2 regions of the Streptomyces sp. NPDC004065 genome follow, and region 1 is predicted to be linked to the other one. Evidence: riboswitches for the same ligand, from Rfam matches in the RefSeq annotation. Region 1 holds a riboswitch; the other holds the start of a gene.

Region 1 (14,091 bases):
AAGTGCTCCGCGCCGTGGGCGCGCAGTTCGGCGGCGAAGCCGAGGATGGACTCGACCACGGCGTCGGGCCCGCGGTCGCGGCCGGTCGCCCGGCGGGCCCGGTGCAGCAGCTCGCCGTCGGCCGCGACCAGCGCGGCCTTCATCCCGGTGCCGCCCACATCCAGGGCGATGACGTGTCTCACGGAAACAGTGTGGCCCGCTGACCCGCAAGAGGTCTAGTCCACTCACGTGGTGTAGACCTATCGTGTCCGCATGGTGAACAACGAGACGTTTGGGGCGACCAGCAGTGCAGCGGCGTAGGACAGCAATGATCGCGACGGTGTCCGTACTGGGCATGACGGCGGTCCTCGGCGGCTGCGGGAGCACCGGCTCCTCCGACGTCACCCTCAGACTGGTCGCCGCCGACTACGGCGACTCCTCGGCCAACAGCTCGCAGAAGTACTGGGACGAGCTGGTCAAGGACTACGAGGGCCGGCACCCCGGCGTGAAGGTCGAGGTCAGCGTCTACTCCTGGAACGACGTGGACCGCAAGGTCAAGGAGATGGTCGACGCGGGCGACCCGCCGGACATCGCGCAGATCGGCGCGTACGCCGACTACGCGGCCAAGGACCTGCTCTACAAGGCCGACGACGTGCTCTCCATACCCGTGCAGGCCGACTTCCTCGGCCGGCTCTCCGACGCGGGACAGCTGCGGCACGTGCAGTACGGCATCCCGTTCGCCGCGTCCACCAGGGTGCTCTTCTACAACAGGACCCTCTTCGACCGGGCGCACCTGACCCCGCCGGCGACCTGGTCCGAGCTGGCCGCCGACGCCCAGGCGCTGAAGGCCCGGGGCGTGAAGTACCCCTACGCGCTGCCGCTCGGTCCGGAGGAGGCGCAGGCCGAGACCATGCAGTGGCTGCTCAGCGGCGGCAACGGCTACACCGACGACATCGGCACCTACACCATCGACTCCCCGCAGAACGTGGAGACGTTCACCTGGCTGCGCGACAAGCTGGTCGGCAAGGGCCTGACCGGCCCGGTCGCCCCCGGCAGGCTCAACCGCGCCGACGCCTTCGACGCCTTCGCGGCCGGCGACGTGGGCATGCTCAACGGCCACCCCACGCTGATGCAGCAGGCCGCCAGGAAGGGCGTGAAGTTCGGCATGGTGCCGATGCCGGGCAAGAACGGCCGGGCCAAGGCGACCATGGGCGTCGCCGACTGGATGACGGCCTTCAAGAAGAACGGCCACCGCGACCAGATCGGCGACTTCCTCGACTTCGTCTACAGCGAGAAGAACGTCGTCCGCTTCTCCCGCGAGTACGACCTGCTGCCCGTCACCGGTTCCGCGTCCGAGACGATGGCCGCGGCGGACGAGGACAAGGCGCTGCGGCCGTTCCTCGAGGAGCTGCCGCTCGCCCGGCTCTACCCGGTCGGCAAGACGTCCTGGGCCCAGGTCAGCGCGGACGTGAAGAAGCGGATCGGCCAGGCGGTCGCCCCCGGCGGCAGCCCCGCCGCGGTCCTCGGCCGGCTCCAGACCACGGCCGCCGAGGCGGAGAGCGCGCGGAGCGCGCGGAGCGCGGAGTAGCCACCACACCGTGGCCCCTGCCGTTGTCGGTGGCGGGGGCTACGGTGCGGGTATGGAAGCGGACGACGGCAGGACCGGCGAGGACGCGGGCGCCGGGCGCCCGGGCGGCGAGGGGCAGCGGGGCCTCGGCCGCCGGGAGCGGGACATCCTCGCCCTGGAGCGCCGCGGCTTCACCGGCCCCGGCGCCAAGGAGCGCGCGATACGCGAGGAGCTCGGCCTGTCCCCGGTCCGCTACTACCAGCTGCTCAACGCCCTCCTCGACGACACCCGAGCCCTGGCCCACGACCCGGTGACGGTCAACCGCCTCCGCCGCATACGGGACTCCCGCCGCGCCGAACGCTGAGCGCGGCCGTCCCGGCGGGGCCGTTCCGGTGAGGGCCGTTCCGGCGGGGGCTGTTGTGGCGGGGGTTGGCCGTTCCGCCGGGTTGGCCGTCGCGGAGGGGGCCGGCCGTTCCGGCCGGGGCAGGCCCTTCCAGCCGGGGGCCGGTGTGGCGGGCGGCGGCGGGTGGTGCTGTCCGTGGCGGGCGGGCGTCCGCTGGGGCCGGTGGGGCCGGTGGGGGCCGCCGGAGGGTGGAACGGGGTGCGGGAAGGGCGCGGGTGCAGGAGTGCGGAGGTCCCGGCGTGGATAGGTTCGCCGTATGGGCAGCCACCACACGGACACGACCGATCCCGGCGACTCCCTGCCGGTCCCCGTCACCCAGGCCGGACGGGACGGGCTCGCCGCGATCCTCGCGCGGCCGGAGCGGGCGGTGATCGCACTCGACTTCGACGGGACCCTCGCGCCGATCGTCCCCGACCCGGACCAGGCCCGGGCGCACCCCGGGGCGGTGCCCGTGCTCTCCGAGCTCGCGCCCAAGGTGGCGTCCGTGGCCGTGGTCACCGGGCGACCGGCCGGGGTGGCCGTACGGTACGGCGGCTTCGCGGGCGTACCCGGTCTGGAACACCTCGTCGTCCTCGGCCACTACGGCGCCGAGCGCTGGGACGCGGCCACCGGAACCGTCACCGCCCCGGCCCCGCACCCGGGCGTGGCCGCCGCCCGCGCCGAACTGCCGGGCCTCCTGGACCGGGTCGGCGCCTGGCAGGGCACCTGGATCGAGGAGAAGGGCCGTTCCGTCGCCGTCCACACCCGGCGCGCGGAGGACCCCCAGGCCGCCTTCGAGCTGCTGCGCGAGCCCCTGTCCGACCTGGCCGCCCGCCACGGGCTGATCGTGGAGCCGGGCCGCATGGTCCTGGAGCTGCGCCCGCCGGGCATGGACAAGGGCGTGGCCCTCTCGGAGTACGTCCGCGACGTGGGCGCCACCTCCGTGCTCTACGCCGGTGACGACCTGGGCGACCTCCCCGCCTTCACCGCGGTCGACAAACTCCGCTCGGACGGCGTACCGGGCGTACTGGTCTGCAGCGGCAGCGCGGAGGTGACGGAGCTCTCCGAGCGGGCGGACCTGGTGGTGGACGGCCCGGCGGGAGTGGTGGACCTGCTGCGCACCCTGGCCCGGCACATCCGGACGGACGCCGCGCCGTAACCCGGCCCCGGCCGCCGCCCGGCAAGCATGGGCTGCCGGTCACCCGGTCACCCGGCCGCCTGGCCTGCCGGCCGCCCGGCTGCGTCGACTGGTCGGCCCGGCCCGGTCTGTCGCCCCGCCGCGTGCGCTGTCCGGCCCGGTCGGTGTCCCGGCCCGCCGGCCGACCTGCACCCGCCGATCGCCCGTCCCGGCCCCGTGAGCCCCCGGTCCCGCGAGCGCCCCCGGTCACCGGGGCCGCGTCGGTCGCACGTCGGTCGGCCGGCGGCGTCGGCCGCCTGGCCCCGTCCGTTCCCCGCCCCGCCGGTCGCCCCGGTAGCCCGGCCCGTCGGCCGCCGGGCTGGGGCGACGGGTCGGCCGGGTCTGTTGCCTGGCCGCGTGCGCTGTCCGGCCCGGTCGGTGTCCCGGCCCGCCGGCCGACCTGCACCCGCCGATCGCCCGTCCCGGCCCCGTGAGCCCCCGGTCCCGCGAGCGCCCCCGGTCACCGGGGCCGCGTCGGTCGCACGTCGGTCGGCCGGCGGCGTCGGCCGCCTGGCCCCGTCCGTTCCCCGCTCCGCCGATCGCTCGGCGGCGTCGTTGGCCTGGCGCGTCGGCCGCCGGGCTGGGGCGGTGGGTCGGCCGGGTCTGTCGCCCCGCCGCGTGCGGTGCCCGGCCCGGTCGGGCGCTGCGGTGGCTGGGCCTCGTCGGCCGTGTCGGCTCGCCCGGCCCGGTCGGTGTCCCGGCCCGGCGGTCGACCTGCCCCGCCGATCGCCCGGTCCGGTGGTCGGCAGGTGGCGCCGGGCGGGGCGGCCCGTTGACGCGGCCGGGCGGCCGAAGGGCGTCAGTGCTCCGGTTTGCCCAGTTCCTCCAGCTGGTCGAGGAACCATCGGGCGGGCGGCAGTGCGGTGGCCGCGTCGGCCAGGCGTTTGGAGCGTTCCGCCCGTTCGGGTCCCGGCATGCTCAGGGCCTCGTGCAGCGCGGCCGCCGTCGCCACCACGTCGTACGGGTTCACCACCACCGCGTCGTCGCCCAGCTCCGCGTACGCGCCCGCCTCCCGGGACAGCACCAGCGCGCACCCCGAGTCGGAGACGACCGGCACCTCCTTGGCGACGAGGTTCATCCCGTCCCGCACCGGATTGACCAGCGCCACGTCCGCGATCCGGTACGCCGCCAGCGACCGCGCGAAGTCGTCCTTGACGTGCAGCACGACCGGCGTCCACCCGGGCGTCCCGTACCGCTCGTTGATCTCCTCCGCCAGCCGCCGCACCTCGGCCGTGTACTCCCGGTACACCGCGAGGTCCTGCCGCGAGGGGTAGGCGAAGGCCACGTGCACCACCCGTTCGCGCCACTGCGGCCACTCCTCGAGCAGATGCCGGTAGGCGAGCAGCCCGCGCACGATGTTCTTGGACAGCTCCGTCCGGTCCACCCGCACGATCGTCCTGCGCGGCCCGCCCTCCGGCCCGGCGCCGATCTCCTCGCGCAGCGCCGCCATCCGCTCGAACACGTCGGCGCGGTGCGAGCGCTCCCGCAGGAATTCGGCGTCCGCGCCGAGCCCGTGCACCCCGATCCGGGTGCCCCCGAGCCCGCCCACGAGCGCCTCGCAGCACCCGGCGAAGGCGTCCGCCCACCGCTGGGTGAGGAAGCCGAGCCGGTCGGCGCCCAGCATGCCGCGCAGCACCTGCTCGGCGACGTCGTCCGGCAGCAGCCGGAAGTAGTCCGCCGGCGCCCACGGCGTGTGCGAGAAGTGCCCGATGCGCACATCCGGCCGGAAGTCGCGCAGCATCCCCGGCACCAGCGTCAGGTGGTAGTCCTGGACCAGTACCGCCGCGCCCTCGGCGGCCTCCTCCGCCAGCGCCTCGGCGAAGGCCCGGTTGTAGGCCTCGTACGAGGCCCACTGGCGGCGGAACTCCGCGTCGAAGACGGGCTCCAGCGGGGTCTGGTACAGCATGTGGTGGACGAACCACAGCACCGAGTTGGCGATGCCGTTGTAGGCGTCGGAGAAGACGCCCGCGTCGATGTCCAGCATCCGTACCTGCTGTCCGCCGGTCGCCTCGGCGGGCAGCCGCCGTCCGCCCTCGAAGCGGCGCGCCGCCTCGCGGTCGGCGTCGCTCAGCGCGGCGCACACCCACACCGCGCCCGCGTCCGGACCGATCGCGGACAGCCCGGAGACCAGCCCTCCGCCTCCGCGCCTGGAGTGGAGCGAGCCGTCCTCGCCCAGCTCGTACGAAACCGGGCCGCGATTGGACGCGACCAGCACCTCGGCACCGTGCGTTGAAGCCATGGTCCTCAACCTAGCCCGGCCCGTAAACGCTCAAACGTACGGTTCCGCTTCGTAGTGGGCCGTATACGACCAGGCCGGTCCTTCTGGCCATCGGGCAGGCCGTCGCGCAGGCCGTCGCGCGGCCCGGCCCGACGCCCGGGACCGGCTCCCGTGCACGGGGGCCCGACCCGGGCGTACGGGGCCGGGCCGCGCGGCGGCCGCACGGTGCGGCGCGCGCCCGCGGCAGTCCGTCACGCCACCTTCCGGGCGGCGTACTCGGCGATCTCCGCCATCGGCGGGCGCTCCTCGGTGTCCACCGAGTAGGTGCGCGGCTCGAAGCCGTCCTCGCCGCGCTCGAACTGGGTGAGGGAGGGCCGGACCAGATGGCCCCGGGCCAGCCGCAGCTGGGCGGTGCGGTAGATCGCGGCGGCCATCCGGCCCAGCGCCTGCCCGTCCTGGTGCCGGTGCCTGCGCACGCCCACGTCGACCTGCGCGAGGGCGTCCAGGCCGACCAGGTGCAGGGCGTCCACCAGCATGCCCAGCTCCACGCCGTAGCCGACCGGGAACGGCAGCTGTTCCAGCAGCGAGCGGCGGGCCGCGTACTCGCCGCCGAGCGGCTGCACGAAGCCGGCCAGCTGCGGCCAGTGCATGTTCAGCAGCGGGCGCGCCATCAGCTCGGTGACCCGGCCGCCCTGCCCGGCGGCGCCGCCCAGCGGCCGGTCGTACATGGCCTTGACCAGATGCACGTCCGGCTCGGTGAGCAGCGGGCCGACGATGCCGGTGACGAAGTCGGAGGAGAACTCCCGCAGGTCGGCGTCGACGAAGCAGACGACGTCCCCGCGGGTCACCAGCAGGGAGCGCCACAGCACCTCGCCCTTGCCGCGCACCGTGGGGATGCGCGGGAGGATCGCGTCGCGGTGCACGACCCGGGCGCCCGCGGCGGCGGCCACCTGGGAGGTGCGGTCGGTGGAGCCGGAGTCGACCACGACGATCTCGTCGACCAGCGGCACCTGCTCCACCAGGTCGCGGCGGATCACGGCGACGATGTCGCCGACCGTGTCCTGCTCGTTGAGGGCGGGCAGCACCACGGAGACCGACTGACCGGTGCGCTGCTTTGCGGCCAGGACGCGGTGCAGCGGACGATCGGTCACGGACCAGGAGCGGGTGGCCAGCCAGCGCTCGACTTCTTCCAGCACGGTCAGCGGCTCCTCACTGTTGTCTCGCGGTTCGGACGACTATCTCAACTGTCCTGGCCTTCGGTTACAGTCTTGAACAACGCGGATGACCATCGCATGTCGGGGGTCGTCCCCGCGTCACACAACCGCATACAGCTCATCCAGAGGGGCAGAGGGACACGGCCCGATGAAGCCCCGGCAACCCTCCAGCCGGTTCTCGTGGACCGCCGTCGGCCGTCAGGCCGGTGCCGGCCCTCACCGCGGGGCTCCCGGCTAGGGAAGGTGCCAAATCCGTCTCACGGCGAAGCGCGCCGTGAGGAAGATGAGGAGAAAGGGCCTCGCCTCCATGGCTGTGCAGACCGTTGCAAGCAGCACCGACTCCACCGTAGACCTCGGCCCCGCCGCCGCGCTCAGCTGTCGCGAGTGCGGCCACCGGGTGCCCCTCGGGCCGGTCTTCGCGTGCGAGGAGTGTTTCGGCCCGCTGGAGATCGCCTACGACTTCTCCGGCTACGACGCCGAGGAGCTGCGCAAGCGCATCGAGGCGGGCCCCGCGAACATCTGGCGCTACGCGCCGCTGCTGCCCGTCCCCGCCGACGTGGCCGGCAAGCCCAACCTCAACCCCGGCTGGACCGCGCTCGTCCGGGCCGACAACCTCGCCCGCGAACTCGGCGTCGGCGCGGGCAAGCTGTTCGTCAAGGACGACTCCGGCAACCCGACGCACTCCTTCAAGGACCGTGTGGTCGCCCAGGCGCTGGAGGCGGCGCGCGCGTTCGGCTTCACCACCCTGTCCTGCTCCTCCACCGGCAACCTGGCCGGCGCCGTGGGCGCCGCCGCCGCCCGCGCCGGCTTCCGCTCCTGTGTGTTCATCCCGCACGACCTGGAGCAGGGCAAGGTCGTCATGGCCGCGATCTATGGTGGCGAGCTCGTCGGCATCGAGGGCAACTACGACGACGTGAACCGTTTCTGCTCCGAGCTGATCGGCGACCCGGCCGGCGAGGGCTGGGGTTTCGTCAACGTCAACCTGCGGCCGTACTACGCCGAGGGCTCCAAGACGCTGGCGTACGAGGTCTGCGAGCAGCTCGGCTGGCGGCTGCCGGACCAGATCGTCGTCCCGATCGCCTCCGGCTCGCAGCTGACCAAGGTCGACAAGGGCCTGCAGGAGCTGATCCGGCTGGGACTGGTCGAGGACCGGCCGTACAAGATCTTCGGCGCCCAGGCCAAGGGCTGCTCGCCGGTGTCCACCGCCTTCAAGGCCGGGCACGACGTGGTCCGCCCGCAGAAGCCCGACACCATCGCCAAGTCCCTCGCCATCGGCAACCCGGCCGACGGCCCCTACGTCCTGGACATCGCCCGCCGCACCGGCGGGGCGGTGGAGGACGTGACGGACGAGCAGGTCGTCGACGCGATCAAGCTGCTGGCGCGCACCGAGGGCATCTTCGCGGAGACGGCGGGCGGTGTGACGGTCGGCGTGACCAAGAAGCTGATCGAGGACGGGCTGCTCGACCCGGAGAAGACCACCGTCGTCCTGAACACCGGCGACGGCCTGAAGACGCTGGACGCGGTGGCCGGCACCGGCCTGACCGCCACGATCCGCCCCACCCTGGACTCCTTCCGAGAGGCTGGCCTCGCATGAGCGTGACCGTTCGCATCCCGACCATCCTGCGCACCTACACGGGCGGCCTGGCCGAGGTGAGCGCCGAGGGCGCGACCCTCGCCGAGGTGATCTCCGACCTGGAGAAGAACCACACCGGCATCGCCGCGCGCGTCCTGGACGACCAGGGCCGGCTGCGCCGCTTCGTCAACGTCTACGTCAACGACGACGACGTGCGCTTCGAGCAGGGACTGGAGACGGCCACCCCGGACGGCGCGGGCGTGTCCATCATTCCGGCGGTCGCCGGCGGCTGATCATTACCGACGGTAATGCCCGTCACCCGGAGTTCACACGCATGGCCCCCTCCGTGAGAGAAGCGGAGGGGGCCATTCTGTGTGATTGAGCGCGGTAGAGTTGGGGAACACGCTCGCGATCTCCGGATCGTGGGCCATGAATTCCTGCCGCGGGCCCGATGAGAAGTAGCCAAAGTGCGTGGCCTTTCCGCGGCATTTATCTGGTTTTGTGGGGCCCGACTTGCCCCGAATTCGGGTGAATTATCGCCATATTCCGGACCGGCGTCGTCCAGATTTCTCGTCCGATTGACCTGTTGCAGACGGCAGTTGGACAGATACATTCAGCCGCGGTCGACGCGTTCCGGCGCACGCCCCCGTCCACGGGGGGTGAGGTCTGACCCGGGTCCGCGAAGTGTGGATCTGTGCAAGGGCCAGTAATAGGGGAGTTAGGCATGGCTCAGGGCACCGTCAAGTGGTTCAACGCGGAGAAGGGGTACGGCTTCATCGCGGTCGACGGTGGTGCGGACGTCTTCGTCCACTACAGCGCGATCCAGATGGACGGCTACCGCACGCTGGAAGAGGGCCAGCGGGTCGAGTTCGAGATCTCGCAGGGCCAGAAGGGCCCGCAGGCCGACATGGTCCGCGTCACGGCCTGAACCGCGCGACCACCGCAAGCGATCTTCTTCGTCCGAGGGGCCCGCACTCCGGCAGGGGTGCGGGCCCCTCGGCGTGCGCGGGCGTGCGCGTGTTCGCGGGCGGCTGAGCATCGCGGCGTACCCCTGGGGGCGCTTGCACTCTCAGGGGTCGAGTGCTAATCATTGGCGTTAGCACTCTGAAGGTGAGAGTGACAGCGAAGGACCGGGTCGGTGAGGCCCGCTGGCCGGGTGGGGCAAGGAACCACGAGGCCGGCGAGCCGTCCGTCGCGGGCGCGGGCGCGGTCCGAAGGAATCACCCCCAGTCCTGGAGGGACCACTTCACATGGCCAAGATCATCGCGTTCGACGAGGAGGCGCGGCGCGGCCTCGAGCGCGGCATGAACCAGCTCGCGGACGCCGTCAAGGTGACCCTCGGCCCCAAGGGCCGCAACGTCGTCCTCGAGAAGAAGTGGGGCGCCCCCACGATCACCAACGACGGTGTCTCCATCGCCAAGGAGATCGAGCTCGAGGACCCGTACGAGAAGATCGGCGCCGAGCTGGTCAAGGAAGTCGCCAAGAAGACGGACGACGTCGCCGGTGACGGTACGACCACCGCGACCGTCCTCGCCCAGGCGCTGGTCCGCGAGGGCCTGCGCAACGTGGCCGCCGGTGCCAACCCGATGGCTCTGAAGCGCGGTATCGAGAAGGCCGTCGAGGCCGTCTCCGCCGCCCTGCTCGACCAGGCCAAGGAGGTCGAGACCAAGGAGCAGATCGCCTCCACCGCCTCCATCTCCGCCGCCGACACCCAGATCGGCGAGCTCATCGCCGAGGCGATGGACAAGGTCGGCAAGGAAGGCGTCATCACCGTCGAGGAGTCGCAGACCTTCGGCCTGGAGCTCGAGCTCACCGAGGGCATGCGCTTCGACAAGGGCTACATCTCCGCCTACTTCGCGACCGACATGGAGCGCATGGAGGCGGTGCTCGAGGACCCGTACATCCTCATCGCCAACTCCAAGATCTCCTCGGTCAAGGACCTGCTCCCGCTGCTGGAGAAGGTCATGCAGTCGGGCAAGCCGCTGCTGATCATCGCCGAGGACGTCGAGGGCGAGGCCCTGTCGACCCTGGTCGTCAACAAGATCCGCGGCACCTTCAAGTCCGTCGCGGTCAAGGCCCCCGGCTTCGGCGACCGCCGCAAGGCGATGCTGAACGACATCGCCATCCTCACGGGCGGCGAGGTCATCTCCGAGGAGGTCGGCCTCAAGCTGGAGAACACGACCCTGGACCTCCTGGGCCGTGCCCGCAAGGTCGTCATCACCAAGGACGAGACCACCATCGTCGACGGCGCCGGCTCCACCGAGCAGGTGCAGGGCCGCGTGAACCAGATCCGCGCCGAGATCGAGAACAGCGACTCCGACTACGACCGCGAGAAGCTGCAGGAGCGCCTGGCGAAGCTCGCCGGCGGTGTCGCGGTCATCAAGGCCGGCGCCGCCACCGAGGTGGAGCTCAAGGAGCGCAAGCACCGCATCGAGGACGCCGTGCGCAACGCCAAGGCGGCCGTCGAGGAGGGCATCGTCGCCGGTGGTGGCGTGGCCCTGCTCCAGGCCTCCCAGGTGTTCGAGAAGCTGGAGCTCGAGGGTGACGAGGCGACCGGCGCCCAGGCCGTGAAGCTCGCGCTCGAGGCCCCGCTGAAGCAGATCGCCGTCAACGCCGGCCTCGAGGGCGGCGTCGTGGTGGAGAAGGTCCGCAACCTCACCCCGGGCCACGGTCTGAACGCCGCGACCGGCGAGTACGTCGACCTGGTCGCCGAGGGCATCATCGACCCGGCGAAGGTGACCCGTTCCGCGCTGCAGAACGCCGCCTCCATCGCCGCGCTGTTCCTCACCACCGAGGCCGTCATCGCCGACAAGCCGGAGAAGGCCGCGGCCCCGGCCGGCGGCGGCATGCCGGGCGGTGACATGGACTTCTGATCCTCCGGGGGGGCTTCCCCCTCAGGATCGGACCCGTCCGTCGCACACCGAGGGCGGCACTCCCTGTTCACACAGGGGGTGCCGCCCTCGGCCGTTCCGGGGCGCCCGCGACCGGCGTGTGCCGGGACCCGTGTGCTGCGACCGGCGTGTTGGGACCGGTGTGCGGGGACCGGCGTGGCGCACCGCACAGCCGGGGGCTGTGGGCAGTTCATGCGCGTGCACATACCATGTGGTATCCCACCGTCCCGTGTCCGCGAGGAGACCCCCCACCGTGACCGTCACCGCCTCCGCGTCCGCCTCCCGTGCGGCGCGCGTCCTGTCCCGCCCCGTCACGCTGAACGGCCTGACCGTGCCCAACCGGATCGTGATGGCGCCGATGACGCGCATGTTCTCGCCGGGCGGCGTCCCGGGCGAGGACGTGCTGTCGTACTACGCCCGCCGGGCCGCCGCCGGCGTCGGGCTGATCGTCACCGAGGGCACCTACGTGGGGCACGACTCGGCCGGTGAGAGCAGCCGGGTGCCGCGGTTCCACGGCGAGGAGCAGCTCGCCGGCTGGGCACGGGTGGCCGCGGCCGTGCACGCGGCGGGCGGCACGATCGTGCCCCAGCTCTGGCACATCGGGATGGTCCGCAGGCCGGGCCGGCCGCCGTTCGCGGACGCGGAACCGGTCGGCCCCTCCGGGCTGCGCATCGGCGAGAGCGAGCCGACCGGCAGGGCGATGACGCGGCGGGACGTGGACGACGTCGTCGCCGCCTTCGCCGAGGCGGCCGCGGCGGCCGAGCGCATCGGCTTCGACGGTGTCGAACTGCACGGCGCCCACGGCTACTTGATCGACCAGTTCCTGTGGGCGGGCACCAACCGCCGTACCGACGCCTACGGCGGCGACCCGGTGGCCCGTACGAGGTTCGCGGCGGAGATCGTGGCCGCGGTACGGGAGGCCGTGTCGCCGGAGTTCCCCGTCATCTTCCGCTACTCGCAGTGGAAGCAGGAGGCCTACGACGCCCGGCTCGCCGAGAGCCCGCAGGAACTGGAGGCGATCCTCACCCCGCTCGCGGCGGCCGGTGTCGACGTCTTCCACGCCTCCACCCGCCGTTACTGGCTCCCCGAGTTCGACGGCTCGGACCTCAACCTCGCGGGCTGGACGAAGAAACTGACGGGCAAGCAGGTCATCACCGTCGGCTCGGTGGGCCTGGACGGGGGCGACTTCATCAAGGCGTTCCAGGGGGAGGGCGCCGCGCTCGGCAGCCTGGACAACCTGCTGGACCGCATGGAGCGCGACGAGTTCGACATGGTGGCCGTCGGCCGCGCGCTGCTCCAGGACCCCGAGTGGGCGGCGAAGGTGCTCGGCGACCGCTTCGACGAGCTGAAGCCGTACGACGCCGCGTCGCTGGGGTCGCTGAGCTGACCGCCGCCCGCGGGCAGGCCCGGCGAGGCGGCGGCGGGCCGCCCTACGGCTGCCCCATCGGCTCGATGTCCACCCGCACGGGCGTGCCCCACAGCCGTACGACCTCGTAGTCGGTGAACTCGTGCACGAGCCGGTAGGCCATCGCCGCGCGGGGCGCACGCCGCTGCGCGTTGATGAACAGCTCGGCCTCGCGCCGGTCCCGGCGCGGGGTCCCGCACAGCTGCCACTCGCGGCCGTTCCACAGCTCCGGCAGCCAGCGCTGCTGGGGCTGCGGACGGTCCTCGCGGACGCCGTAGCGGGAGGGCGCGCCCTCGCCGGACGCGGGCGTAGGGGAGGGGCGGGGGCCGCCGTCGTACCGCGCGCGGCGGGCGGCGCGGCGCCGGGTCTCGCACAGCAGGCACAGATCGGGCGCGTCCTCGTCGACCGGCCCGCCCGGATGCTCGGCGCACCGGGTGGCGGGCCGCTCCTGGGAGACGCTGTCCTCCAGCAGGTCCAGGGCCCGCTTCAGATCCGCCTTGACCTCGTGCAGCCGGGCGTCCGGGGTGTCGGTGGTCAGCTCCTCGCCGTGCTCCCCGATCACCCGCAGGGCCCGCCCGAGAGCGGTGAGCTGTGCGTGGTTCATACCGCCCAGCCTCGCACACCCCACCGACACCACCACGGCGCCCGCGGCCCCGGCCGGGACCGGCCTGCGGCCGGGGCGGGGCCCGGGCCGGTCAGCCCATGCTCTTCGCGCCGTCCAGGGACTCGCGGATGATGTCGGCGTGGCCGGCGTGCTGGGCGGTCTCGGCGACGATGTGCAGCAGCACCCGGCGGGCCGACCAGCGTGCCCCGGGCTCGAACCACGGTGCCTTGGGCAGCGGGTGGTCGGCGTCCAGGTCGGGCAGCGACACGACCAGTTCGTCGGTGCGGCGGGCCACCTCGGCGTAGGCGTCCAGCACCCCCGCCAGGGTGTCGCCCGGCAGCATCCGGAACTCGTCGGCCCGCCGGGCGAAGTCCTCCTCGGTCATGGCGTCGAAGTCGCCCATCGCCGAAGGGCCCTCCACGATGAAGCGCGCCCAGTTCCGCTCGACCGAGGTGACGTGCTTGATCAGGCCGCCCAGACACAGCTCGCTCGCGGTCGTGCGCAGCCCGGCCTGTTCGTCGGTCAGGTCGCGGGTGGTGAAGGTGAGGAAGTGGCGCTGCTTGGCCAGCGCCTGCAGCAGGTCCGCGCGCTCGCCGGTGACGGCCTGCTGCCCGGCGCCGGCGGTGGTCTCGTGCACGGTCTCGTTCATGGTCTGGCCCTTCGCCGTCCGTTCCATCGGTCGGGACCACGCTAGGAGCCAATGAGGTCGGATCCTGTCCTATTCGCCGCCGTCGCGCGGGAATTCCTCCGCCCGGGATCCACCGCGGGGGACCCCGCCCCGCCGGGAGCGGTCCGTCTCCAGCGCACCGCGCAGATGGCCCTTCGACTCCTCCAGGAGCCGGGCCGCCGTCGGGGCGTCGACGTCCGCGAGGAGGGTGAGGATCGCGTTCTTGACCTCGCCGTCCGTGGCGGCCAGGGCCTTCTCGATCTCCGCGTCCGGCGCGCCGGTGGCGAGGGCGACGATCCGCCGGGAGCGGGCGCGCAGCTTGTCGTTGGAGGCGCGCACGTCGACCATCAGGTTCCCGTAGGTCTTGCCCAGGCGGATCATCGTGATCGTCGAGATCATGTTCAGCACCAGTTT
Region 2 (14,091 bases), on a different contig from region 1:
CCTGTGGCTCCCCAAGGGCAAGACCGTCCGCTTCATCCTCACCTCCCGCGACGTCATCCACTCCTTCTGGGTGCTGCCGTTCCTGGAGAAGATGGACGTCATCCCGGGCCACACCAACGCCTTCCAGGTGACCCCCAGCAAGGAGGGCACCTTCCGGGGCAAGTGCGCCGAGCTCTGCGGCCAGGACCACTCCCGGATGCTGTTCAACGTGAAGGTCGTCTCGCCCGAGCGTTACCAGCAGCACCTCAAGGACCTCGCTAAGAAGGGGCAGACCGGTTACGTTCCCGCCGGCATCGCGCAGACGAGCCACGAGAAGAACCGGGAGACGAACAACCTGTGAGCATCCTCAACGAACCTCAGGGTGCCGCGGCGGCTGAGGGCTCTTACGAGAGCGAGCTGCCGGTCCGGCGCAAGCAACCCGGGAACGTCGTGGTGAAGTGGCTGACGACCACCGACCACAAGACGATCGGGACGCTGTATCTGGCGACCTCGTTCGCGTTCTTCTGCATCGGCGGCCTGATGGCGCTCCTCATGCGCGCCGAGCTGGCCCGGCCCGGTCTGCAGCTGATGTCGAACGAGCAGTTCAACCAGGCGTTCACGATGCACGGCACGATCATGCTGCTGATGTTCGCGACGCCGCTGTTCGCCGGCTTCACGAACTGGATCATGCCGCTGCAGATCGGCGCCCCGGACGTGGCCTTCCCCCGGCTGAACATGTTCGCCTACTGGCTGTACCTGTTCGGCTCGCTGATCGCGGTGGCCGGCTTCCTCACCCCGCAGGGTGCGGCCGACTTCGGCTGGTTCGCCTACGCCCCGCTGTCGGACGCGGTGCACTCGCCCGGTGTCGGCGGCGACCTGTGGATCATGGGTCTGGCCTTCTCCGGCTTCGGCACGATCCTCGGCTCGGTCAACTTCATCACCACGATCATCTGCATGCGCGCCCCGGGCATGACCATGTTCCGCATGCCGATCTTCACCTGGAACGTGCTGCTCACCGGCATCCTGGTGCTGCTGGCCTTCCCGGTGCTGGCGGCGGCGCTGTTCGCCCTGGAGGCGGACCGCAAGTTCGGCGCGCACGTCTTCGACGCGGCCAACGGCGGCTCGCTGCTGTGGCAGCACCTCTTCTGGTTCTTCGGCCACCCCGAGGTGTACATCATCGCGCTGCCGTTCTTCGGCATCGTCTCCGAGATCATCCCGGTGTTCTCCCGCAAGCCGATGTTCGGCTACATGGGCCTGGTCGGCGCGACCATCGCCATCGCGGGCCTGTCGGTGACGGTGTGGGCGCACCACATGTACGTCACCGGTGGTGTGCTGCTGCCGTTCTTCTCCTTCATGACCTTCCTGATCGCGGTCCCGACCGGTGTGAAGTTCTTCAACTGGATCGGCACCATGTGGAAGGGCTCGCTGTCCTTCGAGACGCCGATGCTGTGGACCACCGGCTTCCTGATCACCTTCGTCTTCGGTGGTCTGACCGGCGTCATCCTGGCCTCGCCGCCGCTGGACTTCCACATCTCGGACTCGTACTTCGTGGTGGCGCACTTCCACTACGTGGTCTTCGGCACCGTCGTCTTCGCGATGTTCGCCGGCTTCCACTTCTGGTGGCCGAAGTTCACCGGCAAGATGCTCGACGAGCGCCTGGGCAAGATGACGTTCTGGATGCTGTTCATCGGCTTCCACGGCACGTTCCTCATCCAGCACTGGCTGGGCGTCGAGGGCATGCCGCGCCGGTACGCCGACTACCTGGCGGCCGACGGCTTCACCACGCTGAACACGATCTCGACGATCTTCTCCTTCGTGCTCGGCCTGTCGATCCTGCCGTTCTTCTACAACGTCTGGAAGACGGCCAAGTACGGCAAGCCGGTCGGCGTCGACGACCCGTGGGGCTACGGCCGCTCGCTCGAGTGGGCGACCTCCTGCCCGCCGCCGCGCCACAACTTCCTCACCCTGCCGCGGATCCGCAGCGAATCCCCGGCGTTCGATCTGCACCACCCCGAGATCGCCGCGCTCGACCAGCTCGAGAACGCGGGCCACGGTCAGAAGGTCCTCGCGGGTGAGAAGGAGGCCGGCAAGTGAGGATTCAGGGCAAGCTCTTCATGTGGCTGAGCTTCTTCTTCCTCATCGTGGCCGTGGCCTACGGTGTCTGGTCGAAGGAGCCGGCCGGTACGACGGCGCTCTTCCTGGCCTTCGGCCTGAGCATCATGGTCGGCTTCTACCTGGGCTTCACCGCCCGGCGGGTCGACGCGGGTGCCCAGGACAACAAGGAGGCCGACGTCGCGGACGACGCGGGCGAGCTGGGCTTCTTCAGCCCGCACAGCTGGCAGCCGCTCGCCCTGGGCGTCGGCGGCGCGCTGGCCTTCCTCGGCGTCGCGGTCGGCTGGTGGCTGCTGTACTTCGCGGCCCCGGTCATCCTGATCGGCCTGTGGGGCTGGGTCTTCGAGTACTACCGCGGTGAGAACCGCACCCAGTAGCGGGCCAGAGGCAACCCGGGGAACCCGGGCCTTCCGTCAGGAGGGTCCGGGTTCCCTCTTTTCGCCGCAGGTCACGCTCCCGGGATTCCCCCGTATGGACGACCCGTGGTGCCGGAGTTGACGGAGCTACTTAGCGTGCAGTCATGAGCACCACCACTCCGCGCACCCGCACCGTCGCCGCCTGCACCCTGCTGGTCGCCGCCCTCGGCGGGGGCGTCACCGCCTGCGGCAGGGACGGCAACCCACTGGCCGCCACCCCGTACGACGCGGCGGACCAGATCTCCTTCAACGGCCCCACGGACGCCGGGAAGAAGGCCGACCCGGACAAGCCCCTGGAGATCTCCGCCGAGGGCTCCGACGGGCGCATCACGGACGTCACGGCCGTGGACTCCATCGGCCGCTACGTCTCCGGCGAGCTGTCCGCCGACGGCAGCCGCTGGCACAGCACCTCCCCCCTGGCCGCCGGCGCCCACTACACGGTCCGGGTGAGCACGGAGAACGGGGACGGCGCACCCGGCCGCAAGGTCCTCGCCTTCGACACCACCAAGCCCGTGATGCACCAGCGCCTGAACGTGACGTTCGGGCCGGAGGCGGGCACCTACGGCGTCGGCGAGCCCATCACCGCCGCCCTGGACCAGCCCGTGCGGGACAAGGCCCAGCGCGCCGTCGTGGAGCGCGCCCTCAAGGTCCGCTCCACGCCCGCCGTGGAGGGCTCCTGGTACTGGGTGAACGACAAGGAACTGCACTACCGGCCGCAGGACTTCTGGCCGGCCAACGCCACCATCGAGGTGCGCAGCAACCTGGAGAACATCAAGATCGGCGACCGGCTCTGGGGCGGCACCGCCAAGCCCCTGACGATCACCACCGGCGACCGCGTCGTCGCCCTCACGGACGCGGCCACCCACCAGATGACGGTCTTCCGCAACGACCAGAAGATCAAGCAGATCCCCGTCACCACCGGCAAGCCCGGCTTCGACACCCGCAACGGCGTCAAGGTCGTCCTGGGCAAGCAGTACTTCGTACGGATGAAGAGCTCCACCGTCGGCATCGCCGAGGGCACCTCGGACTCGTACGACCTGCCGGTCTACTACGCCACCCGCGTCACCTGGAGCGGCGAGTTCGTGCACGCCGCGCCCTGGTCCGTGGGCTCCCAGGGCTACGCCAACGTCAGCCACGGCTGCACCGGCATGAGCACGGCCAACGCCAAGTGGTTCTTCGACAACATCCAGGAGGGCGACCTGGTCCAGGTCGTCAACTCCAAGGGCCAGCCGATGGAGCTGTTCGACAACGGCTTCGGCGACTGGAACCTGCCCTGGCCGAAGTGGCTCGCGGGCAGCGCCCTGACCGCGGCCTCCCCGGACGCCGCCCCCCAGGCCCATGAGGCCCGTCTGCGCCCGCAGAGCGTCTGACGTCTGGGCCGGGGCGCACCGGCGAGCGGGCCCGCACGGCCCGCGCCCGGACAGCCCGCGCCCGCACGGCCCGAGCCCTGAGCCCCGCCGGCCCGCGTCCGCACGGCCGCGGGCCGTCCCGGGACGCGGGCCGTGCGGGCCCGGCGGGGCTCAGGCGCTGAGGGCCTTGTGCCGCAGCAGGGAGGACAGCGCCGAGGCGAACTCCACCGGGTCGACCGGCAGCGCGACCGCCGCGTCCGCGCGGCTCCACGTCGCCAGCCAGGCGTCCTGCGGCCGGGCGATCAGCAGCAGCACCGGCGGGCACTGGAAGACCTCGTCCTTGATCTGCCGGCACAGCCCCATGCCGCCCATGGGCACGGCCTCGCCGTCCAGCACGCACACGTCGATGCCGCCCCGGTCCAGCTCCCGCAGCACCGCGGCGGGGGTGGCGCACTCCACGAACTCCACGAGGGGGGCGTCCGGAGAGGGCCTGCGACCGGTGGCCAGCCGCACCTGCTCCCTGGTGCGTGCGTCGTCGCTGTAGACCAGCACCGTGGCGGTCGCCTGCATTGTTCCTCCGCGTCGTTGGTCGGGAACTTCGGGAACTTCCGGGTACCGATGCGGCGGATGCTACTCCCTCCCCGTCCTGGTCAACAGCGCCTTGAACATCCCTTCGATGGGCCATACGGGCTGGACACGGCCCACAGACACTCCGAACGGCACCCCCCGGGGTGAGGGCGGGATAAGCGACCGACATAATGTCGGTCGTGGCGACAGCAACGACAGTAGAAACCGGGCACGCGCACCCGTCGGTCAATCGGCCGAACCTCACCAGCGTCGGAACCATCATCTGGCTGAGTTCCGAGCTGATGTTCTTCGCGGCCCTCTTCGCGATGTACTTCACCCTGCGATCGGTGACGGGTCCGGCGCACTGGAAGGAGATGGCGGACAGCCTCAATGTCCCCTTCTCGTCGGTGAACACCACGATCCTGGTGCTCTCCTCGCTCACCTGCCAGCTCGGCGTCTTCGCCGCCGAGCGCGGTGACGTGAAGAAGCTCCGGGGCTGGTTCATCGTCACCTTCGTCATGGGCGCGATCTTCATCGGCGGCCAGATCTACGAGTACACGAGCCTGGTGAAGGAGGAGGGCATCTCGCTGTCCTCCGACCCGTACGGCTCGGTGTTCTACCTGACCACCGGCTTCCACGGCCTGCACGTGACGGGCGGTCTCATCGCCTTCCTGCTGGTCCTCGGCCGCACCTACGCGGCCCGCAGGTTCACCCATGAACAGGCGACCGCGGCCATCGTCGTGTCCTACTACTGGCACTTCGTCGATGTCGTGTGGATCGGCCTCTTCGCCACGATCTACCTGATCAAGTAGCCGACGAACCGATCCAAGTCCTGAAGCATCGACGCAGAAGATCCTGACACCGGGGTAATCCGTGAAAAAGCTCTCCGCACGACGACGCCATCCGCTGGCGGCGGTCGTCGTCCTACTCCTCGCGCTGGCGGCCACTGGGGGGCTGTACACCGCGTTCGCGCCCGCGAGCAAGGCGAAGGCCGACGACACCGCCCAGTCCCTCACCATCGAGGAGGGCAAGAAGCTCTACGAGGTGGGCTGCGCCAGCTGCCACGGCACCGGTGGCCAGGGCACCACTGACGGTCCGAGCCTCGTGGGCGTGGGTGCCGCCGCGGTCGACTTCCAGGTCGGAACCGGCCGCATGCCGGCCCAGCAGCCGGGCGCGCAGGTCCCGCGCAAGAAGGTCATCTACAACCAGGCCGAGATCGACCAGCTCGCCGCGTACATCGCCTCCCTGGGCGCCGGCCCGAACGTGCCCACGAAGAACCAGTACAGCCCCGAGGGCGCCGACGCCGCCAAGGGCGGCGACCTGTTCCGCACGAACTGCGCCCAGTGCCACAACTTCACCGGCAAGGGCGGTGCGCTGACGCACGGCAAGTTCGCGCCGGAGCTGACCGGTGTGAGCCCCAAGCACATCTACGAGGCCATGCAGACCGGCCCGCAGAACATGCCTTCCTTCCCCGACACCACGCTGACGGAGAAGAACAAGAAGGACATCATCGCGTACCTGAACGCGGTCAACGGCGAGGAGACCGAGAACCCCGGTGGTCTCGAGCTGGGCGGCCTCGGGCCGGTCAGTGAGGGTCTGTTCGCGTGGATCTTCGGACTGGGTGCCCTGATCGCGGTCGCCGTCTGGGTCGCCGCTCGGACCGCAAAGGCCAAGAAGTCATGAGTAGCCAAGACATTCCAGAAGAGAACCTGCCCGCTGAGCAGGCCGCCGAGCACCGGCACGGCGCAGTCTCGGTGGCGGACGAGAAGCACCCGTTCGCCGACCCGGGCCTGCCGCCCCACGAGCCCCGGATCCAGGACGTCGACGAGCGGGCCGCCAAGCGGTCCGAGCGCACCGTCGCCCTGCTGTTCACGATCTCGATGCTGGCCACCGTCGGCTTCATCGCCTCGTACGTGACGATCCCGCACGACAAGTCGATCTTCGTCTTCCCGATCGGGCACATCAACGCGCTGAACTTCGCGCTGGGCCTGACCCTCGGCGTGGCGCTGTTCGCCATCGGCGCGGGCGCGGTCCACTGGGCCCGCACCCTGATGTCCGACGTGGAGGTCGCCGACGAGCGCCACCCGATCGAGGCGTCCCCCGAGCTCCGTGCCAAGGTCCACGCGGACTTCAAGCAGGGCGCCGCGGAGTCGGGGATCGGCCGCCGCAAGCTGATCCGCACCACGATGTTCGGCGCGCTGACCCTGGTGCCGCTCTCCGGTCTCGTGCTGCTGCGCGACCTCGGTCCACTGCCCCACGACAGCCTGCGCCACACGCTGTGGGCCAAGGGCAAGCGACTGGTGAACATGAACACCAACCTGCCGCTGCGCCCCGAGGACGTCGCCGTGGGCTCGCTCACCTTCGCCAAGCCGGACGGCCTGGAGGACAACGCCGAGGACTTCCAGGAGGAGATCGCCAAGGCCGCCCTGATGATCGTCCGGCTGCAGCCGGAGAACATCAAGGACAAGCGCGAACTCGACTGGTCCCACCAGGGCATCGTGGCGTACTCGAAGATCTGCACCCACGTCGGCTGCCCGATCTCCCTGTACGAGCAGCAGACGCACCACGTGCTGTGCCCGTGCCACCAGTCCACCTTCGACCTCTCCGACGGTGCCCGAGTGATCTTCGGCCCCGCCGGCCACGCCCTGCCGCAACTGCGCATCGGCGTGGACAGCGAGGGTTACCTCCAGGCGCTCGGCGACTTCGAGGAGCCCGTCGGTCCTGCATTCTGGGAGCGCGGATGAGTACTTCAGCGAGCAACACCACTCCGTCCGGCGGCGCCGCCGCGGGACGCTCGCGCGGACCGGCGCCGGCCGGCGAGCGCCTCGCCGACTGGGCGGACGGCCGGCTGGGGATCTACTCCCTGGCCAAGTCGAACATGCGCAAGATCTTCCCCGACCACTGGTCGTTCATGCTGGGTGAGGTCTGCCTCTACAGCTTCATCATCATCATCCTCACGGGTGTGTACCTGACGCTGTTCTTCCACCCGTCGATGAACGAGGTCACGTACCACGGCTCGTACGTCCCGCTCCAGGGACAGCTGATGAGCGAGGCGTTCAACTCGACCCTGCACATCTCCTTCGAGGTGCGCGGTGGCCTGCTCATCCGGCAGATCCACCACTGGGCCGCGCTGATCTTCCTGGCCGGCATGTTCGTGCACATGATGCGCGTGTTCTTCACCGGCGCGTTCCGCAAGCCGCGTGAGGTCAACTGGCTGTTCGGCTTCCTGCTGTTCGTCCTGGGCATGTTCACCGGCTTCACCGGCTACTCGCTCCCGGACGACCTGCTCTCCGGCACCGGTGTCCGCTTCATGGAGGGCGCGATCCTGTCCGTGCCGATCGTCGGCACGTACCTGTCGTTCTTCCTCTTCGGCGGGGAGTTCCCCGGCCACGACTTCGTGGCGCGGTTCTACTCGGTGCACATCCTGCTGCTGCCGGGCATCATGCTGGGCCTGCTGGTGGCCCACCTGATCCTGGTCTTCTACCACAAGCACACGCAGTTCGCGGGCCCCGGCAAGACCAACACCAACGTGGTCGGCATGCCGCTGCTGCCGGTCTACATGGCCAAGGCCGGAGGCTTCTTCTTCCTGGTCTTCGGTGTCATCGCGGCCATCGCGGCGATCGCGCAGATCAACCCGATCTGGGCCATCGGCCCCTACCGCCCGGACCAGGTCTCCACCGGCGCCCAGCCGGACTGGTACATGGGCTTCTCCGAGGGCCTGATCCGCACGATGCCCGGCTGGGAGATCAACTTCTGGGGCCACACGCTCGTGCTGGGCGTGTTCGTCCCGCTGGTGATCTTCCCGCTGGTCCTGGTGGCCATCGCGGTCTACCCGTTCATCGAGGCCTGGGTCACCGGCGACAAGCGCGAGCACCACATCCTGGACCGCCCGCGCAACGCCCCGACCCGCACCGCCTTCGGCGCGGCCTGGATCGCCTGGTACTTCGTGCTGCTGATCGGCGGCGGCAACGACCTGTGGGCCACCCACTTCCACCTGTCGATCAACGCGATCACCTGGTTCGTACGGATCTCCTTCTTCGTCGTACCGGTCCTCACGTTCATCGTCACCAAGCGGATCTGCCTCGGCCTCCAGCGCCGGGACAAGGACAAGGTGCTGCACGGCCGCGAGTCGGGCATCATCAAGCGCCTGCCGCACGGTGAGTTCATCGAGGTCCACGAGCCGCTCAGCCAGGAGCAGCTCTACACCCTCACGGCGCACGAGCAGTACAAGCCGGCCGAGATCGGCCCGACCGTCGACGAGAACGGCGTCGAGCGCAAGGTCAAGGGCTCGGAGAAGCTGCGCGCCAAGCTCAGCAACGCGTACTACGGCGAGGACGCACAGATCCCCAAGCCGACCGTCGAGGAGTACCGGGAGATCACGAGCGGCCACGGCCACTGATCACTGACCGCTGAGTGTCGCCACGCCACAGCAGGAAGGGCCCCGTCCGAACCCCGGACGGGGCCCTTCCTGCTGCCCCGGGCTGGATAGGGTGGAGACATCCGAGACCCGCGTCCCGCAGTGCGGGACACCCACCCAGGAGCGGCTTATGAGCGCTGTGACCCCCGCTGGAGGCGACACCGCGGCGGGCCGTTCCTGGCCCGCCGTGCTGAACGGACTGCTGGAGGGCCGCGACCAGAGCGCGGACGACACCGCCTGGGCGATGGACCGGATCATGCGCGGGGAGGCCACCGACGCCCAGATCGCCGCCTTCGCGGTGGCACTGCGCGCCAAGGGCGAGACGGTCCAGGAGATCACCGGCCTGGTCCGCGCGATGTACGAGCACGCGAACGTCATCGAGGTGCCCGGCGCCACCGTCGACATCGTCGGCACCGGCGGCGACGGCGCCAAGACGGTGAACATCTCCACCATGTCGTCGATCGTCGTGGCCGGCACCGGCGCCAGGGTCGTCAAGCACGGCAACCGCGCCGCGTCGTCCGCCTCCGGCGCCTCCGACGTCCTGGAGAAGCTCGGCGTCAACCTGAACCTGCCGGTGGAGCGGGTGGCCGCGGTGGCCGAGGAGGCCGGCATCACCTTCTGCTTCGCGGTGAAGTTCCATCCGGCGCTGCGCCATGTGGCCGCCGCCCGCGGCCAGTTGGGCATCCGCACCACCTTCAACGTACTCGGCCCGCTCACCAACCCGGCCCGGGTGCGGGCGCAGGCGGTGGGCGTCGCCGACCCGCGCATGGCGCCGATCGTGGCCGGCGTCTTCGCCGAACGCGGCAACTCCTCCCTGGTCTTCCGGGGTGACGACGGGCTCGACGAGCTGACGACCACGTCCACGTCACGGGTGTGGACCGTGCGGGACGGCAAGGTGACCGAGGAGAGCTTCGACCCGCGCGACGTGGGCATCGAGCTGGTGCCCGTGGAGGCCCTGCGGGGCGCCGACGCCTCGTACAACGCGGAGGTCGCCCTGCGGGTGCTGGACGGCGAGCGGGGCCCCGTGCGGGACGCCGTCCTGCTCAACTCCGCGGCCGCCCTGGTGGCCCTGGAGCCGGGCCCCGGGACGCTCGTGGAGCGGATCCGGGCCGGGATGGAGCGCGCCGCGGAGTCGATCGACTCGGGGGCCGCCCGGCGGACCCTGGACCGCTGGGTCGCGGCCAGCAACGCCTGAGCCCTCCCGGCGCGTACGGTGCGACGCGGGGCGGGGTCCACGATCCGGACTCCGCCTTGCGCACCGAAGATCGTGTGGCAGGATACGGAACCAGGTCATGAGCGACAGCCATTCGGCCCCGGCCGGCTGTCCGGCAACCCTCCGTCCGTGGCGGGGTGCCCCGGGTGAGGACCAGGTCGCAGGCAGCGAGGTCTGCGGCAAGCGCGGACCCCTCGCGAAACCAGGGGTCCTGGTCGTCGAGGAGCCTTCCGTGAGCAAGCGAATGCGTTAGGGCCGCAGAGCCCCCCTCCGCGTTTCCCTTTCCCCTTCACCCTTCACGCTTCGGCCTTCGCCGTCCTCCCGCGCCGAGCCGTACCCGCCGTACGGGTGCTCGCGCGGTGACGCCGGCCTGCCCCACGGGAGTTCAGCATGTCCGTTTCCACCGTCGCCGCCTGCCGTACCACCCACGCCCCGCTGCCCGTCCTCGGACGGGACGTCACCGTGCCGCTCGTGACCGGCGGCGAGGTCACCTACGCCGCGCTCGACTACGCCGCCAGCGCCCCCGCGCTGCAGCGCGTCTGGGACGACGTGGCGGCGTACGCGCCGTACTACGGCAGCGTCCACCGCGGCGCCGGCCACCTCTCCCAGCTGTCCACCGACCTGTTCGAGAACGCCCGGGCGACGGTCGCGGAGTTCCTCGGCTGCCGCGCCGGGGACCAGGTGGTCTTCACCCGGTCCACCACCGACTCCCTCAACCTGCTCGCCCACGCCCTCCCGGCCGGCTGCCAGGTGTTCGTCTTCGAGACCGAGCACCACGCCGCCCTGCTGCCGTGGCAGGGCGCGCACGTCACCTGCCTCGACGCCCCGCGCTCCCCGCGCCAGGCGGTGCGGGCCCTGGAGCGGGCTCTGGCCGGCCGCGACCCCCACGCCCCGGCCCTGGTCTGCGTCACCGGCGCCTCCAACGTCACCGGCGAGCTGTGGCCGGTGCGCGAACTGGCCGCCGCCGCCCACGCGCACGGCGCCCGCATCGTGCTGGACGCGGCCCAGCTGGCCCCGCACCACCCGGTGAGCGTGCGCGACCTGGACGTCGACTGGGTCGCCTTCTCCGGCCACAAGCTGTACGCCCCCTTCGGCTCCGGCGTCCTGGCCGGCCGCCCCGACTGGCTGCGCGAGGCCGAGCCGTATCTCGCGGGCGGCGGCGCCAGCCGCCGGGTCACCCGGCGCGCCGACGGGGGAGTGGACGTGGAGTGGCACGAGGGCGCCGCGCGCCACGAGGCCGGCTCCCCGAACGTGATCGGCGCCCACGCCATCGCCTCCGCGTGCAGGGCGCTGACCGAGGCCGGGTTCGACACCCTGGTGGCACGCGAGCGGCAGCTGGTCCGCGCGGTGCGGGAGGGCCTGGCCGGCGTGCCCGGGGTGAAGGTGCTCTCCCTGTTCGGCGACGACGCCCCGCGGGTCGGCGTGATCTCCTTCGTGGTGGAGGGCTGGAACAGCTCCCACTTCGCCGCCGCGCTGTCGGCCGAGTACGGCATCGGCGTCCGGGACGGCCTGTTCTGCGCCCACCCCCTGGTGCGCACCCTGCTGGGCGCCGGCCCGCGCGAGGCGGGCGAGTGCGGCGCGCCCGGGGACGCGCCGTCGGGCGGCTCCCTCGACGCCGTCCGCGTCAGCTTCGGGGCCGGCACCCCCGACGAGCACATCGAGCGCTTCCTGGGGGCGGTGCGGGAACTGGTCCGGTACGGCGCGAAGTGGCGCTACCGCACCCAGGACGGCCGCTGCGTGCCGGCCGTGTGACCGGGGCCGGCAACGGAGCCGGTGAGGCCCCCCACGGAGCCGGTGAGGCCCCGCGGAGGCGGTGAGGCCCCGCGGAGGCGGTGAGGCCCCCCACGGAGCCGGTGAGGCCCTGCGGAGGCGGTGAGGCCCCGCGGAGGCGGTGTCCGCCCGGACGGCCGGGCCCGGTGTCAGGAGTCCAGGCCGATGGCGAACGCCGCCTCCAGGTCGTGCTGCGAGTAGGTGCGGAAGGCCACGTGGGTGTCCGTGCCCAGCACGCCGGGGATCTTGCTGATCCGGCCGGGGATGACCTCCGCGAGGTCCTCGTGCTGTCGCACCCGGACCATGGCGATCAGGTCGTAGGTCCCCGTCACGGAGAAGACCTCACTGACGCTGTCCAGCGAGGCGATCTGCTCGGCGATCTCGGGGATCCGGTCCACGCTGGTCTTGATGAGCACGATCGCGGTGATCACGGCTGGTTCTCTCCCTCGGGGGCCGGAGCAGGGGTGACCCTCACTCTAGTCCCGCCGCCGAACCGCACCCACGCGTAGGCGAAGCCCAGGCCGAAGCCCACCACATGGGCGAGGTAGGCCACGCCCGGCCCCTGGGCCGCGCGGCCGGCGGCCAGCCACTGCAGCACCGCCCAGAAGGGCAGCACCACCCAGGCGGGAAAGCGCAGCGGCAGGAAGAACAGGAACGGGAAGAGACTGGTCACCCGGGCCCGGGGGAACAGGTACAGGAACGCGCCGAGGACCGCCGAGATCGCCCCCGAGGCACCCACCAGGGTCTGCTCCGACGTGGCGTGGGCGGCGGCGTACCCCAGCAGGGCGAGGTAGCCGCAGCCGACGTAGAACAGCGTGAACCGCACGCGGCCCATGCGCCTCTCGGTCATCGCCCCGAAGACGTGGAGGAAGAGCATGTTGCCGAACAGATGCACCCAGCTGCCGTGCACGAACAGGGCCGTCACCGGGGTGAGGGCGGCCCGCGGGGCGCCGGTGAACAGGTCGGCGGGGATCACGCCCCAGCGGCGGAAGTAGGCCCGCTGGGCGAGCAGCAGCCGGCCGCCGGTGCCGTGACCCGGGTCCAGCCCCGACGCCGGTCCGGCCACGAAGACCAGACAGCACAGGACGATCAGGGCACACGTCACCGGCGCCGGCACGGTCAGCACCGCCCGCGCCGCCCGCACCGCCCTTGTCGCCGCCCTCGCGCGGCCCCGGTCGCCGATCATGTGCACAGAGCATGGCGTAACGGGGCGCACCAGCACAGACCGCCTCGCCGCCGTGGACACCCGGGCGGCGAGTCGCCGCCAGGCCGTAGGGTTACGAGCCACACGCCCAGGGAAGCTGGCGCGTCACGGAGACTAGAAGGAAAGCGAACACTCACGATGACGGTTCCCCTGCCGACCGCCACGACGCGGTGGCGCTGCACCCTCTGCGGCAACCTCACCCGCTTCGACGTGACGCGCTCGTCGAAGGTCGTCGAGTACGTCCACCTCGACCTGGCCGGAGAGCCCAAGGTGGAGGAGCGCGAGGTGGTCAATGAGACCATCGAGTCGGTGCGCTGCCGCTGGTGCAACGCCGTGGACCAGGTGGAACTCGTGGACAGGCCGGGCGCCGGCTCCTGAGCGGAGGCGGCCGGCACGGGTGGCCCCCCGAGGGGCCGCGTAGGCATTGGGGTGACGGATGGCGCAGACACAAGGCGGGGAGCCGGCCGACGGCGCCGCTGAGGTGCTCGACCGTCCGCTGCCCGACGGGGTGCGCCGGCGGATCGTGCAGATCGTCTCGGACGCCTTCGGCGCGCTGACGGTCGCCGAGCTGCCGGCGCAGCTGCGGCAGTACGCCCGGTTCGCGCCCAACCGCCGCGCGAAGTTCGCCGGCAACGCGATGGCGTCCGCGCTGGAGACCGACCCGCTCTTCCGGCAGCGCGTCGGGGAGAAGTTCAGAGAGACCCAGCCGGAGCTGTCCGGCGCCCTCGACTCCGGCTCGCCGCCCCCGGCCGCGGACCCGCTCGACGTGGCGGCCGCGGCCTATGTTCTGCGCCCGGCGGGCTGGGTCAAGCTGGTCACCGCGGCCGGCGAGGAGGCCCAGCGGGCGCACGCCGAACGCGTCGGCGAGGAGAGCCGCGCGGAGCTGGAGCGGCTGCGCGCGGAGCTCGCCGCCGCCCGCGACCAGACGCGCGCCGAGACCGAGCGGCTGCGCGCCGAGCTGGACGCGGCGAAGAAGGAGTCCGAGGCGCTGCACCGCAAACTGCGCGCGGCGCTCAGCGACGTCCGGCGCGGCGAGGCCGCGCTGCGCAAGGTGCGCGACGAGA

The links. Region 1 has a riboswitch for S-adenosylmethionine ahead of thrC (threonine synthase). Riboswitches for the same ligand answer to the same signal wherever they lie in the genome.
Region 2: it holds a riboswitch for S-adenosylmethionine, as region 1 does, so the genes downstream of both, ACI2LW_RS15065 (aminotransferase class V-fold PLP-dependent enzyme) here and thrC (threonine synthase) in region 1, are expected to answer to the same signal.

What each region holds. Positions count from the first base shown of each region.
Region 1 is NZ_JBJDQT010000006.1:122,539-136,629, forward strand. Features, by position in the region: gene ACI2LW_RS10175 (ROK family protein) at 1-182, opposite strand, end outside; gene ACI2LW_RS10180 (extracellular solute-binding protein) at 308-1,567, shown strand; gene ACI2LW_RS10185 (DUF3263 domain-containing protein) at 1,620-1,910, shown strand; gene otsB (trehalose-phosphatase) at 2,206-3,087, shown strand; gene ACI2LW_RS10195 (trehalose-6-phosphate synthase) at 3,905-5,344, opposite strand; gene ACI2LW_RS10200 (glucosyl-3-phosphoglycerate synthase) at 5,575-6,519, opposite strand; SAM riboswitch class I at 6,653-6,827, shown strand; gene thrC (threonine synthase) at 6,845-8,131, shown strand; gene ACI2LW_RS10210 (MoaD/ThiS family protein) at 8,128-8,403, shown strand; gene ACI2LW_RS10215 (cold-shock protein) at 8,835-9,038, shown strand; gene groL (chaperonin GroEL) at 9,361-10,983, shown strand; gene ACI2LW_RS10225 (NADH:flavin oxidoreductase) at 11,255-12,388, shown strand; gene ACI2LW_RS10230 (hypothetical protein) at 12,432-13,010, opposite strand; gene ACI2LW_RS10235 (DinB family protein) at 13,102-13,659, opposite strand; gene murQ (N-acetylmuramic acid 6-phosphate etherase) at 13,729-14,091, opposite strand, start outside.
Region 2 is NZ_JBJDQT010000011.1:168,666-182,756, forward strand. Features, by position in the region: gene coxB (cytochrome c oxidase subunit II) at 1-340, shown strand, start outside; gene ctaD (cytochrome c oxidase subunit I) at 337-2,073, shown strand; gene ACI2LW_RS15025 (cytochrome c oxidase subunit 4) at 2,070-2,468, shown strand; gene ACI2LW_RS15030 (Ig-like domain-containing protein) at 2,612-3,877, shown strand; gene ACI2LW_RS15035 (hypothetical protein) at 4,028-4,426, opposite strand; gene ACI2LW_RS15040 (heme-copper oxidase subunit III) at 4,615-5,235, shown strand; gene ACI2LW_RS15045 (c-type cytochrome) at 5,297-6,106, shown strand; gene ACI2LW_RS15050 (Rieske 2Fe-2S domain-containing protein) at 6,103-7,167, shown strand; gene ACI2LW_RS15055 (cytochrome bc complex cytochrome b subunit) at 7,164-8,822, shown strand; gene trpD (anthranilate phosphoribosyltransferase) at 8,971-10,035, shown strand; SAM riboswitch class IV at 10,129-10,245, shown strand; gene ACI2LW_RS15065 (aminotransferase class V-fold PLP-dependent enzyme) at 10,444-11,805, shown strand; gene ACI2LW_RS15070 (Lrp/AsnC family transcriptional regulator) at 11,973-12,254, opposite strand; gene ACI2LW_RS15075 (rhomboid family intramembrane serine protease) at 12,251-13,009, opposite strand; gene ACI2LW_RS15080 (hypothetical protein) at 13,166-13,405, shown strand; gene ACI2LW_RS15085 (NYN domain-containing protein) at 13,464-14,091, shown strand, end outside.